One region of the Microbulbifer sp. SE14 genome, then DNA from elsewhere that is predicted to be linked to it. Evidence: riboswitches for the same ligand, from Rfam matches in the RefSeq annotation. Region 1 holds a riboswitch; the other holds the start of a gene.
What was found. Region 1 has a riboswitch for thiamine pyrophosphate ahead of thiC (phosphomethylpyrimidine synthase ThiC). Riboswitches for the same ligand answer to the same signal wherever they lie in the genome.

Region 1 (11,916 bases):
AAAACTTTGCTGTCGATTTCACTGCTTTTTATTTCTGACTGCATAGCGGGCAGTCATTATCGCCCTGCAATTGCAGCGGCCGCAACTCCAGGGTCTCCGCCTCGAACAGCTGCAGCCGCGCCAGGCTGGCCAGCGGCAGGCCGAGCAGAAACTTGAGCGCCTCCAGGGCCTGCATGCTGCCGATCACCCCCAGCGCCGGACCTATGACACCGGCGGTGGAGCAGTTCTGTATCTCCTCTTGCTGCCGCGGCGGAAACAGGCAGGCGTAACAGGGGGAGCTGCTGGTGAAAAAATCGAAGCTGATCAGCTGCCCGGAAAAGCCACGCACCGAGGCCATGATCACCGGCCGCCCCGCGTCGCGGCAGACGCGATTGATCGTGTGGCGAATCTCCAGATTGTCGGTGCAGTCGAGCACCAGATCCATTTCCGGCACCCTGTCCCGCAGCCAGGCCTCATCCGCCATGCGGGGGTGGGCGTGTATGCGGATTTCCGGATTGGCTGCGGCCAGTTGCTGCGCCGCCACCTGGGCCTTGGGTTTGTCGCGGTGATTGGTCTTGTAGAGAATCTGCCGCTGCAGGTTGGAGATATCGACCTGGTCGCCGTCCACCAGGTGCAGCTCGCCCAGGCCCGCCGCGGCCAGGTAGAGGGCCACCGGGCTGCCGAGGCCACCCAGGCCGACAATCATCACCTTCGCATTGGACAACTTCTGCTGCCCGACCTCGCCCACCTGGGGCAGCATTATCTGGCGGCTGTAGCGCTGCAGTTCTTTTCGGCTCAACATAATTCAGGGTACCTATAAATTGCGAACGTAGGGTGCGCCGTGCGCACCCTACGGCAGGAGCCAAGGTAGCGATTTTTAGAGATTCCCTTCAGTGCTCGATGATAGCCCGAAGCTGTTGCGTGGCGCTCCTGTAGTCCCCCGCTTTGGTCACTGCGCTGACCACCGCGATGCTGCCCACACCGGTCGCCGCCACCGCCGGCGCCCGCTCCAGGTTGATGCCGCCGATGGCCACCAGCGGGTAATCCGGCAGCAGCGCCACCATGCGCGCGAGTTTTTCCGTGCCCTGCAATTGGTCGCTCATATCCTTGGTGTCCGTGGCGAATATCGCTCCTATGGCCAGGTAGCTGGGGCGATAGCGATAGGCGAGCAGCAGTTCATAGAAGCCATGGGTGCTGATACCCAGCTTCAGGCCGGCCTGTTTGATCGCGGCCAGATCCGCGCCCTGCAGATCCTCCTGCCCCAGGTGCACGCCGTAGGCGCCGCAGTCTATCGCCAGCTGCCAGTAGTCGTTGATAAACAGGCGCAAGTTGTATTTTTCACCGACGGCCACCGCACGCGCCACCTGCCCGCGAAGGTCATCGCCGGGATCCTTGATCCGCAGTTGCAGCGTGCGCACGCCCTGCTCCGCCAGCTTCTGCAGCCACTCCACCGAATCCACCACCGGGTAGAGTCCCAGCGCCGAGGTATCGGGCGCGGCAAAACCCTGCACGAAAGCCCTGCCGTCCGCGCTTCGGGAGTAGCCGTAGGCCGCTGCCCGCTCTTCATTGGGCAGCAGTATCTCGGGGAAGTCCTGCAGTTCGGTCGGCCAGCCGCAGTGTCCCACGGGCCCGGCGCCGGAACCGATGCCGCCGGTATTCCCCAGGCGCAGTCCGCGCTGCACAGTGGCCTTGGCCACCACGCAGGCATCCCGCAGCGGATAGCCCAGCGCCAGGCAGGCGGCGATGGCGGAAGACAGTGTACAGCCGGTGCCGTGGTGGTGGTTACCGGTAATTTTTTTGCCGATAAACCAGTCGGCCCTGTCACCGTCCCACAGGAGATCGGCGATTTCCCTGGCGACCAGTTCGCCGTGGCCACCGGTTACCAGCACGGCGCCGCAGCCGCTAGCCCTCAGCTGCTGCGCGGCGCTCACTATCTGCCCGGCGTCTCCCACCGGGGCGCGGGCCAGCCACTCCAGTTCGTGCAGGTTGGGCGTAACCAGGTCGCACAAGGGAAAGAGTTTTTCCACAACAACTTCACCGGTGCTGCCCTCGGTCAGTATCGCGCCGCTGCTGGCCACGGCCACCGGATCGTAGACGATGGGCACCTTTTTGATCTGCAGCAGCGCGCAGAGAAACTCCGCCACGGCGGCGACCTGTTCGGCGTTGGCGAGCAGGCCTATCTTGATGGCCGCGGGGAAGAGGTCGCGCTGCAGCGCTGCCAGCTGAGAGATCAGTACATCCCGGCGCACCGCGTTGATGGCTACTACTTCCATCGTGTTCTGTGCAGTGTTTGCGGTGATCGCTGTGCAGCCATGGCAGCCGAGATCGGCAAAGGTCAGCAGGTCCGCCTGTATGCCGGCGCCGCCGCCGCAATCGCTGCCGGCGATGGACCAGACAATGGGTCTGTGAGTCGGGGAAACGTTTTGCATCACAACTCTTCAATCCTGTAACGCCTTGTCGGCCTGCTGCCAGAAGGGCATGTCCAGGGTGGGCGTGCTGGGACTCGCGGTCTGGCGCTTCACCATCAGGCCCGCCTCGTAGGCGCTGCGGCCGGCTTCGATGGCCAACCTGAAGGCCCGCGCCATCAGTACCGGATCCTGCGCCTTGGCGATGGCGGTATTCAGCAGCACGGCGTCGTAGCCCATCTCCATCGCCTCCGCCGCCTGGGAGGGCGCGCCTATGCCGGCGTCGATAATCAGCGGCACGTCCGGCAGGCGCTCGCGCAGCGTCTGCAGGTTATATTTGTTAAGCAATCCCTGGCCTGTGCCTATGGGCGCGCCCCAGGGCATCAGCACCTCACAGCCCAGATCGAGCAGCTTGCGGCACACCACCAGGTCGTCGGTACAGTAGGGCAAGACCTTGAAGCCGCGCGCCACCAGTTCCCGCGCCGCCTCGACCAGGCCGTAGGGATCCGGCTGCAGGTTGTAGTCGTCGCCGATGACCTCCAGCTTGAGCCAGTCGGTCTGGAAAATTTCCCGCGACATCTCCGCCAGCGCGATCACCTCCCGCGGCGTCTTGCAGCCGGCGGTATTCGGCAGCAGCTGGCAGCCGGAATCGCGGATATAGTCCCACAGCATTTTGCCCCGCTGCTGTTCCGGGTTCTGCCGGCGCAGCGAGAGTGTGATGATTTCCGCTGCCGAGGCCTGCACCGATTCGCGCATGATCGCCGGCGAGGGATAGAGGGCGGTGCCCACCAGCAGGCGGCTGGTAAAAGTCTTGCCGTATAAATTCAGTTGATCAGTCATGCTCAGCCGCCCTGCTATCCGCCTACTACCGGCGCCACCACATCCAGGGTATCGCCGCCCTTGATTTCCGTGCGCCGATAGTCCGCGCGCGGGACAAAATCGCCGTTCACGGCCACCGCAAAGGTGTCGCCGCTATATCCCAGCTGTTGCAGGAGGCTGCTGAGGTCAGTGGGGCTCTCGATAACCCGCCCTTCCCCGTTGACAAAAATCTGCATCAAGCTACCTGTAAAACCTGTTCTGTGACCAATTTTTCCACTTTCTCTGCCAGCGCCGGCGCCAGCAGATAACCGTGGCGGTAGAGCCCGTTGACCCGCACCAGCCCCGGCTCGCTGTGTATATGGGGCATATTGTCCATCGTGGCCGGCCGGCAGTTGACCCGCGTCTCCACGATACGTGCCTCGGCAAAGGCCGGGTGCAGTGAATAGAGCGCGGAGGACAATTCCATCGTGGAGCGCACCGAGATGGGGGACATATCCTCGCTCTCGATCTCCGTTGCCCCGATTACCGTGCGGCCGTCGCTGCGCGGAACCGCGTAGAGTTGGTAGCGCGGGTGCAGCAGGCGCACCGGGCGCTGCAGTTCCACCTCGCGGGTCTCCACCACCAGCACTTCCCCGCGCACACCACGCAGGCCATCGACCTGCGCCCTGGCGCCCAGGCCGCGGCAGTCGATCACACAGTCGAACTGCGCGCTGCCTTCCTGACTTTCGACCCGGTAGCCATCGCACTCCACCGGCGTCCGTTCTTTCAAGCCGACACCCTGCTGGCGCAATACGCTGAGCAGTACCGGCAATAGGCGGCGGTTGTTGATATCGCCCTCGCCGCGCAGGTAGAGGCCCCGCTCGAAACTCTCCAGGGCCGGTTCCAGTTGCTGCAAACCGGCAGCATCGAGCGACTGCACGTGGTCGGCAATATCGCCATCCAGCTTGCCGGCCAGTTCGCGCTGGAATTGCAGCAGCTCACTCCTGTCCCGCCCGTGCGCCACCAGCAGGCTGCCGGCGCTGCGGAATTCCACCGGGCGCTCGCTCAGGGCCTCGAGCCTTTCCACCCAGTCGGCCCAGAGCGCCAGGCTGCGAGTGCCCAGCTCGTAGATGTCCCGCTGGCTGTGCACCAGTTCCGACAGCGGCGAGATCATGCCGGCGGCGGTCCAGCAGGCACCGCTGGGCGTCGACAGGTCGCCCGCCTCGAACAGGGTGATGTCCAGCCCCTGCAGCGACAGCCGCCAGGCCAGCAGGCGACCCATCAGGCCGCCACCGGCGATGGCGATTCGGGGTAAATTGCTATTTGTCACAACACTTTTCCAGCGGTTTTTCTGTGTGGTGCCGTAGGGTGCGCCGTGCGCACCAAAAGGCCTGAAACCCGCACCAGCCCGGGCCGGTGCTACGAACGACGGTAGAAAGCCCAATGCATTCCGTATGTGGCGGTCAAGTATCAGCCCTTGTGATAAATCTCACTCCCCATATCCCTGAACTTGATCGCCATCTCCTCCATGCCCTTCTCCGCCTCCTGCTTGGCAGCCCCCAGCTGTTCTGAATAGGCCCTAACGTCCTGGGTGATCTTCATCGAACAGAACTTTGGACCACACATGGAGCAGAAATGCGCAACCTTGCCGGATTCCTTCGGCAGCGTCTCATCGTGGTAGGTGCGCGCGCGCTCCGGATCCAGGCCCAGGTTGAACTGGTCCTCCCAGCGAAACTCGAAGCGGGCCTTGGACAGGGCGTCGTCGCGCTGCTGCGCGCGGGGGTGGCCCTTGGCCAGGTCTGCCGCGTGAGCCGCGATCTTATAGGCCATCAGGCCCTCTTTTACATCCTCCTTGTTGGGTAGACCCAGGTGCTCTTTCGGAGTCACATAGCAGAGCATCGCACAGCCGTAAGTGCCGATCAGGGCCGCGCCGATACCGGAGGTGATATGGTCGTAGCCGGGCGCAATATCCGTGGTCAGCGGGCCGAGGGTATAGAAAGGCGCGCCGTGGCAGTGCTTCAGCTGCTCATCCATATTCTCCTTGATCTTGTGGATGGCCACGTGGCCGGGCCCCTCGATCATGGTCTGCACATCGTGCCGCCAGGCGATCTCGGTCAGCTCGCCGAGGGTGTGCAGCTCGCCGAACTGGGCCTCGTCGTTGGCGTCGGCAATGGAGCCGGGGCGCAGGCCGTCGCCGAGACTGAAGCTGACATCGTAGGCCTTCATGATCTCGCAGATTTCCTCGAAGTGGGTATAGAGGAAATTCTCCTTGTGGTGCGCCAGGCACCATTTGGCCATGATGGAACCGCCGCGGGAGACGATGCCGGTCACCCGCTTCGCGGTCAGCGGTACATAGCGCAGCAATACGCCGGCGTGGATGGTGAAATAGTCCACGCCCTGCTCCGCCTGCTCGATCAGCGTATCGCGGAACACCTCCCAGTTGAGATCCTCGGCGATGCCGTCGACCTTCTCCAGCGCCTGGTAAATCGGCACGGTGCCGATGGGCACCGGCGAGTTGCGCAGAATCCACTCGCGGGTCTCGTGGATATTGGCACCGGTGGACAGGTCCATCACCGTATCCGCACCCCACTTGGTGGACCAGACCAGCTTCTCCACCTCCTCCTCGATGGAGGAGGTCACCGCGGAATTGCCGATATTCGCATTGACCTTGCAGAGGAAATTGCGGCCGATGATCATCGGCTCCAGTTCCGGGTGGTTGATATTCGCCGGGATGATCGCGCGGCCCTCGGCCACCTCGCGGCGCACGAATTCAGGGGTGATCTCCTCCGGGATATAGATGCCGTCGCGGGCCTTCTGGTAGTGGGATTCCTTCAGCGCATCGGCGATCCGGGCGCGGCCCATGTTCTCGCGCACGGCGATGAATTCCATCTCCGGGGTGATGATGCCGCGGCGCGCATAGTGCATCTGCGACACATTTCGGCCCGTCTTCGCCCTGCGTGGCGAGGGCAGGTTTTCGAAGCGGATATGGTCGAGGCCCCGATCTGCCATGCGCTTCTGGCTGTAGGCGGCCTGGCGGGTATCGAGCACTTCGGTATCGTCGCGGGCCTCTATCCAGGCCTGGCGCAGCCTGGGCAGTCCCTCGTGCACATTGATCCTGTATTCCGGGTCCGAGTAGGGCCCGGAGGTGTCGTAGACCCGCAGTGGCGCATTGGGCTCCAGCAGCGGATTCTGTTCATCGCCACCGACGACGCTGTCGCCGAGGCAGATCTCCCGCACGCCCACGCGGATATCCGGCGTGCCGCCCTGCAGGTAGACCTTGCGGGAATTGGGGAAAGACTGCGCGGTGAGGTTATCCAGAAATTCCTTGGCGGAATCGCGGCTGGCGGCGCGGGAGGACTTTGCGGTGCGGCTGGGCTGCTCGGTGATCTCAGACATGCTTACCCCTGTGGCTTGCGGATGGTTGACGCCGCAGCGCCCAGGGGCAGACAGAGAAAAATCGCACATTTTTATAATGTATGCGACTTCAGACCTTGTTCCCTCCGCGGGGGTTACCCCGATCAGGTTCAACGGATCTCGCGACAGCGATCTCAGCCCACAGGCACTCCGACAAGTAGTGGTCGAGTATAGTAGAAGGCCGCTGGCTTGAACAGGAGCCCACTCACAAGGCCCCTTCCAATTCGCCCCTGTCCCCGCCCGTTTTGCCACTCCCCCGGATTTAAATTCGCGCCAGCGCCTGTTGCATAGCGCGACAGAAGTAAAACCCAGGTCAAAATCCAGAAAACTGACCAATCAGTCCGATTCGTTCACATAGGCCGCTACCAGCCGGGGGATTACACTGCAACGCGTTCACCGTAGTAACCCGAATTGCAATGACAAAAATAAACGGCTTCTTCAGAAGCCGGATGGGAGACAACAAAATGTGGAAGAAATACGGTGTAGTAACAGCAGTGGTCCTGAGCCTCATGTCCATTGGCCAGGCGTCGGCGGCGCCCGCCAAGGCCACCGCTGCCGGCGACAGCATCACCATGGGTTTCGGCGCGGACTGTACCCGCAATCGCTATTTTTGGGATCTGTTCTGCCTGCTGGGCGGAGACCAGCCGGAGCATTCCTGGTTTGACGGCTGGGATGATTCGGTAACCAGCGTGCACGACAAATACAAGGCGCTCGATCCCAATGTTGCCGCCAACAAGGATGCCGCCGAGTCCGGCTCCGAGATGCGCGGCGGTGACAACAACTTCTCGGTGCAGGCGGACCAGATACTGGCCCAAACCACAGTGCCCGACCATGTGGAGGTGGTACTCGGCGGCAACGATATCTGCAACCGCGACTGTGTCGATCCGGCCAACTGCGGCGATCCGCTATACAGCGAGAGCGAATGGCGTTCCGCGGTGCAGGCCGGACTGGACAAGCTGGTGGCGGGTCTGCCCAACGGCTCGACGGTACTCTTGGGCTCAGTGCCGCGGGTACAGGACCTGCGTGCTGCGGGCCTGGAGAAGCAGGCTTCTGATTCCGGAGTTGACTGCGAGAATATCTGGTCCAGCTACAGTATCTGCCGCATAGCCACCAACGGCGACACCATGAACGGCGAGGACTTCGCTACCCGCTATTCCGGTATCAATGCTGCGCAGCGGCGCTACAACGAAATCCTCGCCGAGGAAGCTGCCAGCTATAATGGCATCAACGGCGTGGAAGTGGTGGCCGACTACAACGGCGAGGAAAACCTGAACGCGGGCACCTTCCAGTTCGGCAAGGACGATATCGATGGAGGGGACTGTTTCCACCCCAGTATTCAGGGGCAGAATACAGTGGCCGATCTGTTGTGGAGCGGCAACCCGGATAAGTAACCAGCCAGACCACGGATACGGTGAACACTGGGCTTCGAATACCCGAAGCCCGGTTCAATCCGCATCATCCTGTTCGCTATTACCGGATTCCCCTTCCCTTTCCTCCTCGAAATAGCCCCGCTCCTCGACAACATACTGCAGCCGCTGCGGCAGGCCGTTGCGCATAAAGGCCACGTCCACCACCTGGCCACTGGTCAGGGCCTGCCAGAGGGTGTTCTGCCCGCTGTGCACCCAACTGTCGTTCACCCGCAGCAGCACATCATTCTCCTCAAACCCCAGCGCGGTAAAGAACTCGCTGTCCGCGATTCCTTCCAGGCGCAGCAGGTGGTGCCCCTCCACCTCCATCTCCGCCTCGACGAACTTCTTCTCCAGGGCAGCGCGATTCTGCAACTGTCGCTCCAGCCACTCCCGCCCCAGGGGCAAGACTCCAGATGGCTCGACCAGCTTGCGGCTGCCCTCTCCCAGCGGCTGCTCGATGCGGCGCAGGGTTTCCTCGTCTCTCTCCCTCGTCGCGGTCAGCGGAACCCTGGTGGCCTCCTCGCCCTTCAGCGGCAGCCTTTCTCTCTCCCCGCGATTGTCGAGCACGACAAAATTCTGGTGGATCTCGCGCAGCAGCACACCGGGCAAAATTTCGCCACCCCGGGGAAAACCCGTCGCCCGGCTTCCTTCCACCTCGATCAACGCGCTCGAGTTTTCCGCCTTATCTGACAGACTGACACCCACCAGAGCCAGGGGCAATTCCGTAACGGGCAGGTCCTTGCCCGGCTGTCGGCGCGTGGCCCAGGTGTGTCGCTGCCCTTTCGGGACACCCAGGTGGCGCAGTTCCTTCTCGACCCACATCGCATAGTGGTCGTATTCCCGGGGCCCCTTGATATAGAGCCCGTTGATAAATACCACCGGCACATTTCTCAAGCCCAGATCGGACGCAAACGCCGCGTCGGAACTGATTTCATTCCGGTAAGGCGCGGCCTGCATACAGCGTCTGAACGCACTCGGCTCCAGACCTGCCTGCACCGCCAATTGCCGGTAGATATCCTCGCTGAGCTTGCCGGTGTATGCGTAGAGCCCATCCTGGTAACTCCAGAGCGCCTCCTGTTCCCCTGCGCAGCGCGCCGCCATGGCCGCGGGAACACCCTCGCGGTGAAACTTCAGCGGCAGGTCGTATATTACTTGCTTGACCCACCCGACATATTCAGCCGCCAGTCGGCGCAGTGCGGGCTGGATGGCCTTGCAGTGCGGTGACTGGTAGGAGCAGAAAACGGCAATGGTAATCGGCGCCTCCGGGTTGCCCCGGGGAGTGCGCGTATTTTCCGGCAGGTCTATGCGCGGTGGTTGTGGCACCGGCAGGTAGATTTCAGCTTTGCCTTCGCCCTGGCGCACAAGCTCCGAGAGCTTGTTGAGGCGCAGTTCATACTCCGCCAGCGCCAGGTCGTGAAGCTCCAGTTTCAGCGACTCGTCCAGCTCGGCCGCGGTGATTTCGCGCTCGCCAACGCGAGCAACAACCTGGGCGGAACCGGCTCCGGGATTAGTAACTTCGCTGTTTTTTTCCGACTCTGAACAGGCGGAAAGGCAGAGGGCGATAAAAAAAAGCAGGATCCATCGCGGCGCGGTTCCGGGATTTCTCATGGCTTGGTGTTATTGTTATTGGCGACCAGGCCATGCTAGCAGCAAGGCGCAGGAGGGAAAACACTCCCGCGAATGCAGCCGGGATAAAAGCCTCAAATTGAGAAGTAGCTTTCAGGCACGGCGGGTAAATACACTCCGGTCAAAGCACCAGGGTTTTCCGGATACTCATTTCCCGTATCGCATAGCGCACCCCTTCGCGCCCGACGCCGCTCTCCTTCACCCCTCCGAAGGGAAAATGCTCGGCGCGGAACCCTGGGCCGTCGTTGACCGCCAGCAGGCCTACATCCAGTTGGTTGAACAACTGCTTGGCCAGTGCCAGGTTCCCGGTGAAGACGCCGGCCTGCAGGCCGAAAGGGGAACTGTTGACCAGTGCCACCAGCTCATCGAGGGTATCAAAGGGGCGCAGGGGTATCACCGGGCCGAAGGTCTCGTCAGCCACCAGTTCCGCGTCGTCCGCCACCTTGTCGAGGATAGTCGGCCAGATAATATTGCCTTCGCGCCTGTTGCCTGCGAGTACGCGGGCGCCGCCGACCACCGCCGCGTGGATGCGCTGCTCCACCTGATCCGCCGCCCCGCTGTGAATCAGCGGGCCGACGAAGGTGTCATCCTCGGCGGGATCGCCGACCTTCAGTTTCCCTGTCGCCACCACCAGCTTTTCGGCAAAAGCGTCGTAGATTTCCCGATGCACGAACAGGCGTTTGGCCGCGGTACAGCGCTGGCCGGCGGTGGCGAAACGCTGGTTGATCGCCGCCTTGACCGCCGCATCCAGGTCGCCGTCCGGCATCACGATCAGTGGATCGTTGCCACCCAGTTCGAACAACAGTTTCTTGTAGCCGGCCCGCGCGGCTATCGCATTGGCCGCTATCGTGCCGCCGGTGAAGTTGATCCCATGCACCTGCGCGTGTGCCACCGCATAGCCAGTTGCGTCAATGTCGGGGATCGACATCTGTAATACAGAGCGATCCATACCGGCGGCATAGCAAAGTTCTACCAGCAGCTCCGCAGAGCATTTGTTCTGGGGACCCGGCTTGAACAGTATCGTATTGCCGGCGGCGAAGGCGGGCCCTATCTTGTGCATCGCAATATTGATCGGGAAGTTGAACGGGGTAATGCACAGGACTGTGCCCAGCGGTTTCCACAGCACCACACCGATCTTTTCCCGCTGAGGCGGAAAGGCATCCGAGTCCAGGGCCTCACCGCTGATCCCGCGCGCTTCCATGGCACTGGCCAAAGCCGTGTTGTAGGCGCGGTCTATCTCCACCCGGCTGTCGCTGATGGTCTTGCCGGTCTCTTCGGTGATCAGGCCGGCCAGCGCCTCCTTGCGCTCCAGCAGTAGCTGCGCCAGGCGCAGCAGGATATTGGAGCGCTCGAATGCCGGCGTGGCCTGTTGCAGCTTCCTGCCGCCGACCAGCAAAGCCAGAGCCCTCTCGACATCCTCCCGACCGGCAAAATCGTACTCCTCGATCAGCGTACCGCTGTAGGGGTTCAGTATCTGGTAGTCCGCCATGTCGCACACCTTATCCCATTGTGACCAGCTGATAGACGATCCGCAGACCGGCAACCAGCAGGGCCGCTCGCATCAGCTTGAAAAACAATTCGCTGTTCAGCCTGTTCAACAGCGTCACACCGACTCGGGTGCCGATTACTGCGGCCAAGGTCAACAGCAGTATCAGCCCCAGATGATCGGAGAAGGCAAAGCCGAGATAGATAAACGCCGGAATCTTGAGCGCGTGGCACCACGCCTGCATCACCGACTTGTTGGCCACTACCTCTTTTGGGCTCAGGTCCCCGCGCACAAAGAAGGCGGCCAGCAGCGGGTCCACTGCCCCGGCCAGAATTCCCAGGGTGCCCGTGGCCAGGCCTACCCAGAAATAATTGTGCGGCGCCAGGCGGACCTCCGGCAGCCTTTTGGGTTTGAATACGGTATAGAAGATCAGCAGGGCCAGGAGCGCCAGCGGCAGTTGCTGCCAGCTAAGACTCGCGAGGCCCAACGTCATCGCCGCGGAACCCAGGGTACAGCCGATAAAGAAAGGAACGCACAGATCCCAGCGGATATGCCCGCGAACATACCAGATACGCGCGAGATTGTTCATCAGCTGCACGGCGCCGTGGATGGGAACCAGCATCCGCAGCGGAATGGCCGTGTTCAGGGCCGCGAACATCAATACACCGCCAGCCCCGCCGGTAACCGCGGAGATAAATGCACTGGCGACGCACACCGTCAGCAGCAACGCCAGTGTCAGATTGGGAATCTCCCCCAGCTCCGCCAATTTGAGCCTCGTTGTCGAGTTTCTTGATCGGGG
Region 2 (11,916 bases), on a different contig from region 1:
CTCCGGCGCGTAACCATTGGCAGGGTTGTTGCCGAACTGGTTGCTGAAGTAGAAACCCCGGGTGTAGTAGTCCTCGTCGGTCAGGTTCCTGCCCCACAGGGACAGGTCCCAGTTGTTGCCGCGGTAGGTGAGGCGGGCGTTGACCAGCTCGTAGGCGGTGGACTTCTCATTGTGGCTGTTGGAAAAGTAGAAGGCGTCTTTGCCTTCCATTTCCAGGCGCAGGACCAGGTTCGCGGTCAAGGCGTACTCGGCGCCGGTAAAGAACTGGTAGTTGGGCGCGTGGGCCAGGTCGCGGCCGTCCAGGTCCACCGGCGCCAGTACGAGACCGTTGTAATCATCCCTGGCATCCACGTGGGAGCTGCTGGTGAAGTGCTCAAACTCCGCGTCCAGCCAGCCCGCAGCGGCGAACAGGCGCAGGGCGTCGCCGGCCAGGTAATTCACCTCCGCTTCCAGGCCGGTGGTTTTTCCGCCCGCTGCATTGGTGAGGAAGTCGTCGAAGGAAAAGTCGTCGGGATTGAAGATGGACTGCTTGGCCTGGACGTCGCTGCGGTCCTGGTAGAAAGCGGCCACCTGGGCCTGCAGGCGCTTGTCGAGCCAGCTGCCTTTGATACCCAGTTCGTAATTGAGCATATGCTCGGTATCGAATTCGAAAACCTCGCTTCCGATCAGCGGGTTGCTCGCGGAGGCTGAAATGATCCGCCCGTTGACACCACCGGCCTTGTAGCCGCGGGAAATGGTGCCGTAGATCAGCGTATTGTCCGCAGGGCCGTACTCCAGGGTGATATTGCCGCCCCATAGGTTTTCGCCGGTATCGGCGGCGACTGCCAGGGAGTCGGCGTAATCGGCGTTGCGCCGCTCCAGCCGCAGGCCGGTCACCAGGTCGAGCCTGTCGCTGAGTGTGCTCCTCAACTGGCCGTAGAGTGCGGCGTTTTCAGTATCGAACTGGCTGCTGAAACTGCCGTTGCGCGCCAGGGCCTCCTCTTCCCGGCGCAGGTACACGCCGGCCACCCAGCCGGTGCTGTCGCCGAACAATCGGGATTCTTCGGTGGAGATAAAGCGGATGTCGGCACTCAGGTTGTCCCTGTCGCGCTGGTAGTTGTCGGTGGAGCTGTACCCGTCGGGGTGGAAGCCCGGATGGGTCCAGTCTTCGTCGTAGCCGTACCCGGTATCCGAGCCGGCGAAACTGAAAACGGACTCGAGGGTGAACGCCCCGTTGCCGGTCCACAGGCCGCTGACGGCGCCCGCCAGGGTCTCCTGGGTATCCCGGCCAGGCTGGTCGGACAGGGTGTTGCGGCTATTGTCGAGGGAAAAGGCATCGTAGCCGTTGTCGGCGTCGAGATAGAGCAGTGAAAAGTCCAGCTGCAGATCGTCCCGGGCCCGATAGCGCAGCTTGCCGCGCACGACCGATTCATCGATGTTGTTGGTGTCGTCGCGGCCCAGGTAGCGGTTTTGAATATAGCCGTCGGACTGCTGGTTTTGTGCGGCGAGGCGGTAGGCCAGCTTGTCGGTCAGCGGGCCGGTGGAGACTGCGGTCAGGGTATGGCTGCCGTATTCGGCGATCTCGGCGGACACCTTTGCCATCGGATCGGGAGCGGGAGCCTGGCTGCTCATGCTGATCAGGCCGGCCAGGGCGTTGGCACCATAGACGGTGCCCTGGGGTCCCCGCAGGATTTCCACCTGGTCGATATCCAGCGTGCTGGCTGCAAGGCCCAGGCCGGTGAAGTCGATACCGTCGATGAGCAGGCCCACCGACGGATTGACCGGGTCGATAAACTGGCTGCGCTCGCCGATACCGCGGATCTGCACGAAGCGCCCCCGCGACGCACCGCTGGAAAAATTCACATTGGGGGCCAGGTTGAGCAGTTGTTCGAGATTGCGCGCGCCGCGGGCCGCAATGGCCTTTTCGTCGAACACGCTGACGCTGGTGGGCGTGTCCAGCTGTGCGGTATCGCGGAACTGGCTGGTGACCACGACCTCTTCCAGCCCCGCCGTTTCGGCACTTGCCGATGTAGCGGTGACGGCACCGGTCACGCAGCCGGCGAGGCCGATCCACCAACTCAGCGGTTTTATTCTGATTGCTTGATTCATGGCTCTCTCTCGGGGGAAACAGGAGTGAAAGAGACCCGGTGTGCGACGCGAAGAGGATGATTGGATATGTACCTATTCCTACGCCGGTATTAACCGGATCAGGTTCAAGGGTTTGCACAGGGGATCTTTCAGATCCGCCGGCATCTCAGGCGTAAGCCACCCCTTAGGTTTTGCGGGCGCGATGGTATCAGATGTGGGAGGGAGCGGAAACTGACAAAGGCTGCAGTTGAACAGTACCAAACTGGGGAGGGTTAGTTCTGCGATTGGCTGCTGCAACGAAAAAGCCCCGGCATCACTGCCGGGGCTTTCTCTCTGAACCGGTGCGGTTGCAACCGCTTATACGTCGAAACCGTCTCTCAGCTTTTTCTCCACCAATACCTTCTTCAGCTTCGCGTACTGGGGCACCCCATCCTTGTAGGGCGGGTAGTCCTCGCCCTGGATCAGCGGCAGCAGGTAGTCGCGGCCGGCCCGGGTGATGCCGAAGCCGTCCTCGCTGATGTATTCCCGCGGCATCATCTTCTCGACGTTGGCCACCTCGGACAGCGGCGCTTCGCCCACGGACCAGCCGTACTCGGGGCCGGCGTCGCGCACTATCGCGGGCATGATGGCGTTCTTGCCGGCCACCGCCATTTCCACCGCCGCGCGGCCGACGGCGTAGGCCTGGGCCACGTCGGTGGCGGAGGCGATATGGCGCGCGGCGCGCTGCAGGTAGTCGGCCAGGGCCCAGTGGTATTTCAGGCCCAGCTCGCTCTTGATCATATTGGCCAGGGTCGGCGCCACGCCGCCCAGCTGCTTGTGGCCGAAGGCATCGGTGGTGCCGGCGTCGGCGAGGAAGGTGCCGTCTGCGTACTGGGCGCCCTCGGAGGCGACGATCACGCAGTAGCCCTTCTCATCCACGGTCTGCTGCACCTTGGCCAGGAACTTCTCCCTGTCGAAGGCCACTTCCGGGAACAGGATGATATGCGGCGCATCGCCTTCCTCTTCCTGGGCCAGGGCGCCGGCGGCGGCGATCCAGCCGGCGTGGCGGCCCATCACCTCGAGGATGAACACCTTGGTGGAGGTGGCGCACATGGAGGCCACGTCCAGGGAGGCCTCCTTGGTGGACACGGCCACATACTTGGCCACGGAGCCGAAGCCGGGGCAGTTGTCGGTGATCGGCAGGTCGTTGTCGACGGTCTTGGGGATGTGGATGGCCTGGATGGGGTAGCCCATGGTCTCGGACAGCTGGGACACCTTCAGGCAGGTGTCGGCGGAGTCGCCGCCGCCGTTATAGAAGAAGTAGCCGATATCGTGGGCCTTGAACACCTCGATCAGGCGCTCGTACTCGGCCCGGTTCTCCTCCAGGCTCTTCAGCTTGTAGCGGCAGGAGCCGAAGGCGCCGGAGGGGGTGTGGCGCAGGGCGGTGACGGTGTCCACACTTTCCTGGCCCACGTCGATCAGTTCCTCGCGCAGGGCGCCGAGTATGCCGTTCAACCCCGCGTACACAGTGCCGATGTGGTCGTGATACTCGCGCGCGGCTTCGATCACACCGCAGGCGGAAGCATTGATCACAGCGGTCACGCCGCCAGATTGAGCATAAAAGGCGTTCTTCATCGACATGGTCATCCTACAAGGGGGTTGAGGCTGGCAAATGAGGGGGCGGAGTCTAATGGAATGGCGATGAAATTGCATCGAAACTGGGGTATTTGACAAGTACTGCTGTCAAACGCCGTGTTAAGCTTGCGCCGCTATCTCCAGGAGTACAAATTTCCGCCATGCATATCCATATTCTAGGCATCTGCGGCACCTTTATGGGCAGCCTGGCCCAGCTGGCCGTGGCCGAGGGGCACAAGGTGACCGGTTCGGATGCCAACGTCTATCCGCCCATGAGCACCCAGCTGCAGCGGGCGGGTATCCAACTGACCGAGGGTTACGACCCGGCCCAACTGGAGCCGGCGCCGGACCTGGTGATCATCGGCAATGCCCTGTCCCGCGGCAACCCGGCGGTGGAGGCGGTGCTGGAGCGGGGCCTGCCCTATACATCGGGCGCCCAGTGGCTGTGCGACCACTTCCTCGGCGGGCGCTGGGTGCTGGCGGTGGCCGGCACCCACGGCAAGACCACCACCTCGAGCATGCTGGCCTGGATCCTGGAGAAGGCGGACATGCAGCCGGGCTTCCTGATCGGCGGCGTACCGGGCAACTTCGGCGTGTCCGCGCGCCTCGGCGAGAGCCCCTTCTTCGTGGTGGAGGCGGACGAGTACGACACCGCCTTCTTCGACAAGCGCTCCAAGTTTGTCCACTACCGCCCGCGCACCTTGATCATCAACAATCTGGAGTTCGATCATGCGGACATCTTCCGCGACCTGGCGGACATCCAGCGGCAATTTCACCATCTCGTGCGCACGGTGCCCGGCAACGGCCTGATAGTGGCATCCGCCGAGGACACGGTGGAAGCCGTATTGCAGCAGGGCTGCTGGAGCGAGGTGCAGCGCGTCTCTACCGAGGTGGAGGACGGGGTGCGCCTGGGAGACTGGTGCGCGGTGGATATCGCCGCGGACGGCAGCAGCTTCGGGGTCAGTTTCCGCGGCGCCGAGGTGGCGCGCGTGGAGTGGGACCTGACCGGCCTGCACAATGTGCGCAACGGCCTCGCCGCCATGGCCGCGGCGCGCCATGTGGGCGTGGATCCCAAGTTGGGCGCCCTGGCCCTGGGCAGCTTCAAGGGGGTCAAGCGGCGCATGGAGTGCCTGGGCGAGGTGGCCGGTATCCGCGTCTACGACGACTTCGCCCATCACCCCACCGCCATCGAATACACATTGAGCGGCCTGCGGGCCAAGGTCGGCGACGACAAGATCATCGCCCTGATCGAGCCGCGCTCCAACACCATGCGCATGGGCGTACACCAGCACAAGCTGGCCCAGGCCTGCTCGGGCGCCGACCTGGTGCTCTGGTACCAGCCGGAGGGCATGGACTGGTCCCTGGGGGAAGTGGTGCACCACTCGACCGTGCCGGCGAAGATTTTCGACAATATCGAGACTGGGGTAGAATCCGCGGTCAATCTGGCCGAGCCTGGCAGCCATATCGTCGTCATGAGCAACGGCGGCTTCGGCGGTATTCACCAGCGTCTTTTAGGTGCGCTGGAACAGAAGCACGGCCGCGCTTCCTAACCGACCACACGGGGTCTGCTTTGGGTCAACCCTCATTTAGTAAGACAGTCACCCTGGCGATGACCGGCGCCTCCGGTGCCCAGTACGGCCTGCGCCTGCTGCAGTGCCTGCTGGCCGCGGAGGTGCGAGTCTGGCTGCTGATGTCCGATGCGGCGCGGGTGGTGATCGACACCGAGACCGAATATCAGTTGCCCGGGGGCGACGACGCGCAACTGCAGGCATTTTTCGCCGAGCGCTTCGGGGCCCGCGAGGGCCAGCTGACACTGTTCGGCAAACGGGACTGGTTCTCGCCGGTGGCCTCGGGCACGGGCGCTCCCGCCAGCATGGTGATCTGCCCGGCCAGCGGCGGCACCCTGTCGGCGATCGCCTGCGGGGCCTCCAACAACCTGATCGAGCGCGCCGCGGACGTGGCCCTGAAGGAGCGCCGCCGGTTGATCCTGGTACCGCGGGAGGCGCCCTATTCGGAGATCCACCTGGAGAATATGCTCAAGCTGACCCGCATGGGCGCGGTGATACTGCCAGCCAGCCCGGGCTTTTATCAAAGCCCCCGTTCAGTGGAGGATCTGGTGGACTTCATCGTCGCGCGGCTGCTGGACCAGTTGGGCGTGGAACAGAAGCTGCTGCCCAACTGGGGTGAATGAGTTGGGGGGCGAAAGAGAGACCAGATGAAACCGGCAATTACCATTCATTACTGTGTGCAATGCAACTGGATGCTGCGCGCCACCTGGATGGCCCAGGAGCTGCTCTACACCTTCGCCGACGACCTGGAACAGGTGGCGATGAAGCCCGGCAGCGGCGGTGTGTTTGAAATACGTGTGGACGATGAACTGATCTGGGAGCGCAAACGGGACGGCGGTTTTCCCGGGCCCAAGGAACTTAAACAGAGGGTCAGGGATCTGTTGTTCCCCGAGCGCGACCTGGGACATATCGACAAGTCTTAGAAAATCCCAAGTTTATTAGTAGGGGCGAACCTTATGTTCTCCCCAAGTGGGCGGGGTGAGTAAAATATTCCCGCCCATGCGGCAAGCTATATTAGTAATTTAAGCGAAATCCTATGCTGTCAGCCTTAAAGACCTGTTACGAAAACCTGGTAATCCGGCGGCCGAAGACGCTGCTGCTGCTGGTGGCCCTGCTGGCGCTGGCCGCGGCCCTGGGCCTGCCGCGCTTCAAGCTGGATGCGTCCGCGGACTCGCTGACCCTGGAGGCCGACAGGTCCGTCGACTACTACCGGGAAATCGCCGAGCGCTACGCCAGCGGCGATTTCCTGGTGGTCACCTACCGCTACAGGGACGGCGACCTGTTCGATGACGAGTCGCTCGCCACCCTGGGCCGCCTGCGTGACCAGCTGGCGGAGGTGGACGGCGTGACCAGCGTGCAGAGCATTCTCGATGTGCCGCTGCTGTACAGCCCCAAGCTGTCGATCGCCGATATCAGCGATGGCATCCGCACCCTGTCCACGCCGAGCACTGATAAGAAACTGGCGCGGCAGGAGTTCCTGTCCAGTCCGATATACCGCGAACTGATCCTGAGCCCGGACGGCCAGACCACCGCGCTGCTGGTCAATCTCGCGCTGGACAGCCGCGGCATAGAGCTGGTGCGCGAGCGCGATGCCCTGCGCCGCAAGCGCAACAGCGAGGGCCTGACCGGGGAGGAAGCCGCGCGCCTGGAGGAGGTCTCCGCGGTCTACCTGCAGCATCGCACGACGCAGGAGCTGCGCTCCCGCGCGCGCGTCGAAGAGGTGCGGCAGATTCTCGATCAATACAAGGGCGAGGCGGAGCTGTTCCTCGGCGGCGTGTCGATGATCACCGCCGATATGATCTCCTTTATCCAGAGTGACCTGGTGGTGTTCGGCACGGGCATACTGCTGTTTATCATCGCCACCCTGCTGATCATCTTCCGCCAGCTGCGCTGGGTATTGATACCGCTGGCCACCTGCGTCACCACCGCGGTGGTGATGCTGGGCCTGCTCAGCTGGCTCGACTGGCGCCTGACGGTGATCTCCGCCAACTTCGTCGCCCTGCTGCTGATCATCACCCTGGCGATCACCATCCACCTGGCGGTGCGCTACCGCGAATATGCGGCCCAGCACCCGGAGTGGACCCGCGAGCAGCTGGCCCTGGCCGCGGTGCGCTTTATGGCCAAGCCCTGCCTGTACACGGCACTGACCACCATCGTCGCCTTCGTGTCGCTGGTGGTGAGCGGTATTCGCCCGGTGATCGATTTCGGCTGGATGATGACCATGGGCGTGACCCTGGCCCTGGCGCTGTCCTTCCTGATGATTCCGGCACTGCTGATGCTGCTGCCGAAGCGCACCGGCGGCATGGGTGCCGACAACTCCCACGCCTTTACGCTGCTCTTCTCCCGCTTCGCCGAGCGCCGCCGCGGCGTCGTCCTCGGCGTGTCGCTGCTGGCGGCAATCGCCAGCGCTGTGGGCATCTCCCAGTTGAAGGTGGAAAACCGCTTTATCGATTACTTCGACGATTCCACCGAGATCTACCAGGGCATGCTGGTGATCGACCGCCGCCTTGGCGGCACGGTGACCCTGGATATCGTTCTCGACAAGCCCGAGATCGAGGAGCCTGCTTTCGAGGGCGAAGAAGACCCCTTCGCCATGGGAGGTGAGGAAGCGTTCGGTGGCGAGGAGGCGGTGACTGAAGAGAGCGTCGAGGAAGACCCCTTCGCCACCGGCGATCCCTTCGGCGGTGAAAGCGAGGCGGCGGAGCAGAGCTACTGGTTTACCGTCGCCGGCCTGGCGCAGATAGAGCAGCTGCACGACTACCTGGAGCAGCAACCGGAAATCGGCAAGGTGCAGTCCCTGGCCACCCTGTACAAGGTGGCGCGGGACCTGAACGGCGGTCCGCTGAACGACTTCGAGCTGGCGGTGGCGCGCACCAGCCTGCCGGAGGAGATCAGCGATGTGCTGGTGGAGCCCTACCTGTCGGTGGAGCACCAGCAGGCACGCATCACCCTGCGGGTGATGGAGACGGACCCGAACCTGCGCCGCGGCGAACTGATCCAGCGCATCTACGACTACGCCGAAAACGAAATGGGCATAACGCCGGAATATATGCACCAGACGGGCCTGCTGGTGCTCTATAACAATATGCTGCAGAGCCTGTTCAAGTCGCAGATACTGACCCTGGGCGCGGTGTTTGTCGGCATACTGCTGATGTTCCTGGTGCTGTTCCGGTCCCTGTGGCTGGCGATTATCGCCCTGGTGCCGAATATGCTCGCCGCCTGCGTGGTGCTCGGCGGCATGGGCCTGGCCGGCATACCGCTGGACATGATGACCATCACCATTGCCGCAATCACCGTGGGCATCGGCGTGGACCACGCGATCCACTACATATACCGCTTCCGCGAGGAGTTCGCGAAGGACGGCGACTACCTGGCGACCATGCACCGCAGCCACGCGACCATCGGCCGGGCCATGTTCTACACCGCCATCACTATCATCGCAGGCTTCTCGATACTGGCCCTGTCCGAGTTTGTGCCGTCCATCTACTTCGGCCTGCTCACCGCCCTGGCCATGTCCGCGGCCCTGCTGGGCTCGCTGACACTGCTGCCGCTGCTGCTGCTGTTGATCAAGCCGCTGCCGGCGCCTGAGCTGCCGGAAAAGCCGGCGGGAAAGCCGCTGGCGGCGGGGGAGGAGCTGGTTAGCTCCTGATTTGAACTGTCAGTTAGCAAAATAAAAAGCCGGGCGTGCATTTGCCGCCCGGCTTTTTTGTCTGCATTGAGGAAAGCTGTAGGGTGGATAAGCGTCAAGCGCATCCACGCCGGGCGCATCCACGCCGGGCGCATCCACGCCGGCGCATCCACCGGAAGCCGCGGCCAATTGGTGGATGCGCTTGGCGCTTATCCACCCTACAAAACTCTGTTGCATCGGAGGGCGGGTCAGTCGCTGCGGCTGGTGACCTCCACCAGGTGATAGCCGAACTGGGTCTTGATCGGCCCCTGCACCTTGTTCAGCTCGCCGGAAAACACCGCCTTGTCGAACTCAGGCACCATCTGCCCCTGGCTGAATTCCCCCAGGTCGCCGCCGGTGCGGCCGGAGGGGCACTTGGAATGCTCCTGGGCGAGGATGCCGAAATCGGCGCCTTCATCCAGTTGCTTCTTCAGATCGAGGCATTTCTCCTCTGTCTCGACGAGGATATGTCGCGCTTTGGCTTTGGCCATCGGAATTTCTCCTAAATAGGGCTGTTCTCCGGCAGCAGCTTAGTGCGCCTGCCTCACGACCGCCACTCATCACTGCCCCCTTTATTGCCGGCCGGACAGGGCGGCGAAGGTGTTGCACTTGTTCACATCGCCGCTGGTGAATCCCTGCTTGAACCAGTAGACCCGCTGCTCGGCGCTGCCGTGGGTGAAAGAGTCCGGGGACACGGCGCGGCCGGCGCGCTTCTGCAGCCGGTCGTCGCCCACCGCCGCGGCGGCGGCCAGCCCCTCCTCGACATCCCCGGGCTCCAGCATCTGCCGGTCGCGGTGGGCGTAGAAGGCCCAGACGCCGGCGAAGCAGTCCGCCTGCAGTTCCAGCATTACCGACAAGCGGTTGGCGGTGACCTGGCCGGACTGCATGCGCGCCTGCTGCACCTTCTGCGAGGTGCCCAGCAGGTTCTGCACATGGTGGCCCACCTCGTGGGCGATCACATAGGCGAAGGCGAAATCGCCGGGCGCGCCAAGGCGCTTCAGGTCGCCGAGAAAACTGAGATCCAGGTAGACCTTGCTGTCCGTCGGACAGTAGAAGGGGCCTACGGCGGCGGTGTTGAGGCCGCAGGCGGAACGCACCACATCGTCGTAGAGCACCAGCTTCGGCGGCTCATAGCGGTATCCGGCGGTCTGGAACAGTTGGCCCCAGGCGTCCTCGGTATCCGCCAGCACCACCGAGACGAAGTCCGCCACCTCGTCGCCGGGGGCGGTCTGGTCGGGCTGCCCTGTGCCCTGGGGCGGCGCTTGCTGGGGCATGCCCTCGAACAGGCGATCGCCGCCGAAGAGGTAGAAGGCGGCGATGGCGGCCAGGATCAGCCAGCCGGTCTTGCTGCGCAGCAGGAAGGGTGCCAGTGCCAACAGGTTGCCGAGTCCGCCCATGCCCCTGCCGGGTGACTGGCCGCGGCGGTCCTCGATATTGCTGCTTCTGCGACCCTGGCGCCAGCGCATCGGAATTCTCCGGAACCCTGTTTCCAATCAGTTTAGACGAGCTGGCACAGAATTCTTTTCCGTTGGCCGCCGGCGCGGATGTTATCTTTAAGGTCAGTAGATCCGGTCAGAGAGAGAACCTTGCCCCAGATCCCCCTGTTCCCACTGAACGTGGCGCTGTTTCCCGGCGTGACCCTGCCGCTGCGCATCTTCGAACAGCGCTACCTGCGCCTGGTCAGCGAGACCCTGAAGGCGGACAGCGGCTTCGGCGTGGTGCTGGTCCGCTCCGGCGGCGAGGTGGGGCGCGCCAACGTGTGGCCCTACGGGGTCTACGTGAAGATCGTCGACTGGAGCCAGGGGGTGGAGGGGCTGCTGCATGTGCAGGTGGTCGGCGAGCGCCGCTTTCATATCAGCGGCACCAGCAGGGCTGGGGACGGCCTGCTGCTCGGCGAGGTGGAGTGGCTGGCGGAAGAGGCACCCAAGCCGATCCCCGCGGATTGCGATGGCCTGCTGGCGGTGCTGGACGAGCTGAAACAGCACGCCGCCGTGCTGTCCCTCAAATTCTCCCCGGTGGATTCCGCCGACGCCCTGGCCTGGCAACTGGCGCAGCTGCTGCCCCTCGACGACAGGGTGCGGGTGGAGCTGCTCGCCATACCGGACCCGCTGGTGCGCCTGGCGGACATAGCCGCCAACCTGGACCGCTGGGCCAGGGAGTAGTGTCCTGTAAGGTGCTAAATGCGGTTATCAGCGGGCCGCTAAGCGGCCAGATGCAGGCATAGTAGGCTACGTCAAGCAAATGCAACGCAGTAGATGGCTGCTTAGCGGCCCGCCCGAAGGGAGCTCCCCCCTCTTCACCTGGTAGAGAGGGTCCACAGCAGCGTTGCCGCTCTTGGAAAGGGCACGCCATTCCCGGCGAGCGGCGCCCAACTGTGAACGATTTGGGGAGCTCTGATAACCGCATTTAGCACCTTACAGGACACAACGGTTATACTGCGCGGCCCACCGAACGTCGCACGGAGAGCCGAAGTGAACAGTTCCACAGCCGACCAGCAATCCACCCCGTCCACTCTCACCAAGCTCGAAGAGATGGGACGCGCCGCGCGCGCCGCGGCGAGGCAGATGGCCCGCGCCGATACCGCGACCAAGAACCGCGCCCTGGAGGCCATAGCCGCACAGCTGGACAAGCACCGCGGGGAGGTGCTGGTGGCCAACGCGCGGGATATGCAGGCCGGCCGCGACAACGGCCTGGACGCGGCGCTGCTGGACCGGCTGGAGCTGACCGATGTGCGCATAGACGCGATGATCGAGGGACTGCACCAGATCGCCGAACTGCCGGATCCGGTGGGTGAGATCGAGGACCTGAAATACCGCCCCAGCGGCATACAGGTGGGCAAGATGCGCGTGCCCTTGGGCGTGGTGGGCATCATCTACGAGTCCCGCCCCAATGTGACCATAGACGCCGCCAGCCTGTGCCTGAAGTCCGGCAACGCTACCATACTGCGCGGGGGCAGCGAGGCGCTGCATTCCAACGGCGCCATCGCCGCCTGCATCGCCA

Region 2: it holds a riboswitch for thiamine pyrophosphate, as region 1 does, so the genes downstream of both, AC6R19_RS04675 (TonB-dependent receptor) here and thiC (phosphomethylpyrimidine synthase ThiC) in region 1, are expected to answer to the same signal.

Annotation. Positions count from the first base shown of each region.
Region 1 covers NZ_JCBAJA010000031.1:366-12,281, reverse strand. The annotation lists gene AC6R19_RS18500 (c-type cytochrome) at 1-22, opposite strand, end outside; gene AC6R19_RS18495 (HesA/MoeB/ThiF family protein) at 29-781, opposite strand; gene thiE (thiamine phosphate synthase) at 870-2,408, opposite strand; gene AC6R19_RS18485 (thiazole synthase) at 2,418-3,224, opposite strand; gene thiS (sulfur carrier protein ThiS) at 3,239-3,439, opposite strand; gene thiO (glycine oxidase ThiO) at 3,439-4,512, opposite strand; gene thiC (phosphomethylpyrimidine synthase ThiC) at 4,653-6,578, opposite strand; TPP riboswitch at 6,661-6,759, opposite strand; gene AC6R19_RS18465 (SGNH/GDSL hydrolase family protein) at 7,061-7,987, shown strand; gene AC6R19_RS18460 (thioredoxin domain-containing protein) at 8,042-9,613, opposite strand; gene safD (sulfoacetaldehyde dehydrogenase SafD) at 9,753-11,120, opposite strand; gene AC6R19_RS18450 (sulfite exporter TauE/SafE family protein) at 11,131-11,883, opposite strand.
Region 2 covers NZ_JCBAJA010000004.1:127,973-139,888, reverse strand. The annotation lists gene AC6R19_RS04675 (TonB-dependent receptor) at 1-2,088, opposite strand, end outside; TPP riboswitch at 2,147-2,262, opposite strand; gene AC6R19_RS04670 (6-phosphofructokinase) at 2,425-3,687, opposite strand; gene mpl (UDP-N-acetylmuramate:L-alanyl-gamma-D-glutamyl-meso-diaminopimelate ligase) at 3,843-5,231, shown strand; gene AC6R19_RS04660 (flavin prenyltransferase UbiX) at 5,252-5,872, shown strand; gene AC6R19_RS04655 (Rdx family protein) at 5,897-6,172, shown strand; gene AC6R19_RS04650 (efflux RND transporter permease subunit) at 6,286-8,898, shown strand; gene AC6R19_RS04645 (peptidylprolyl isomerase) at 9,126-9,407, opposite strand; gene ypfJ (KPN_02809 family neutral zinc metallopeptidase) at 9,489-10,382, opposite strand; gene AC6R19_RS04635 (LON peptidase substrate-binding domain-containing protein) at 10,503-11,078, shown strand; gene AC6R19_RS04630 (glutamate-5-semialdehyde dehydrogenase) at 11,388-11,916, shown strand, end outside.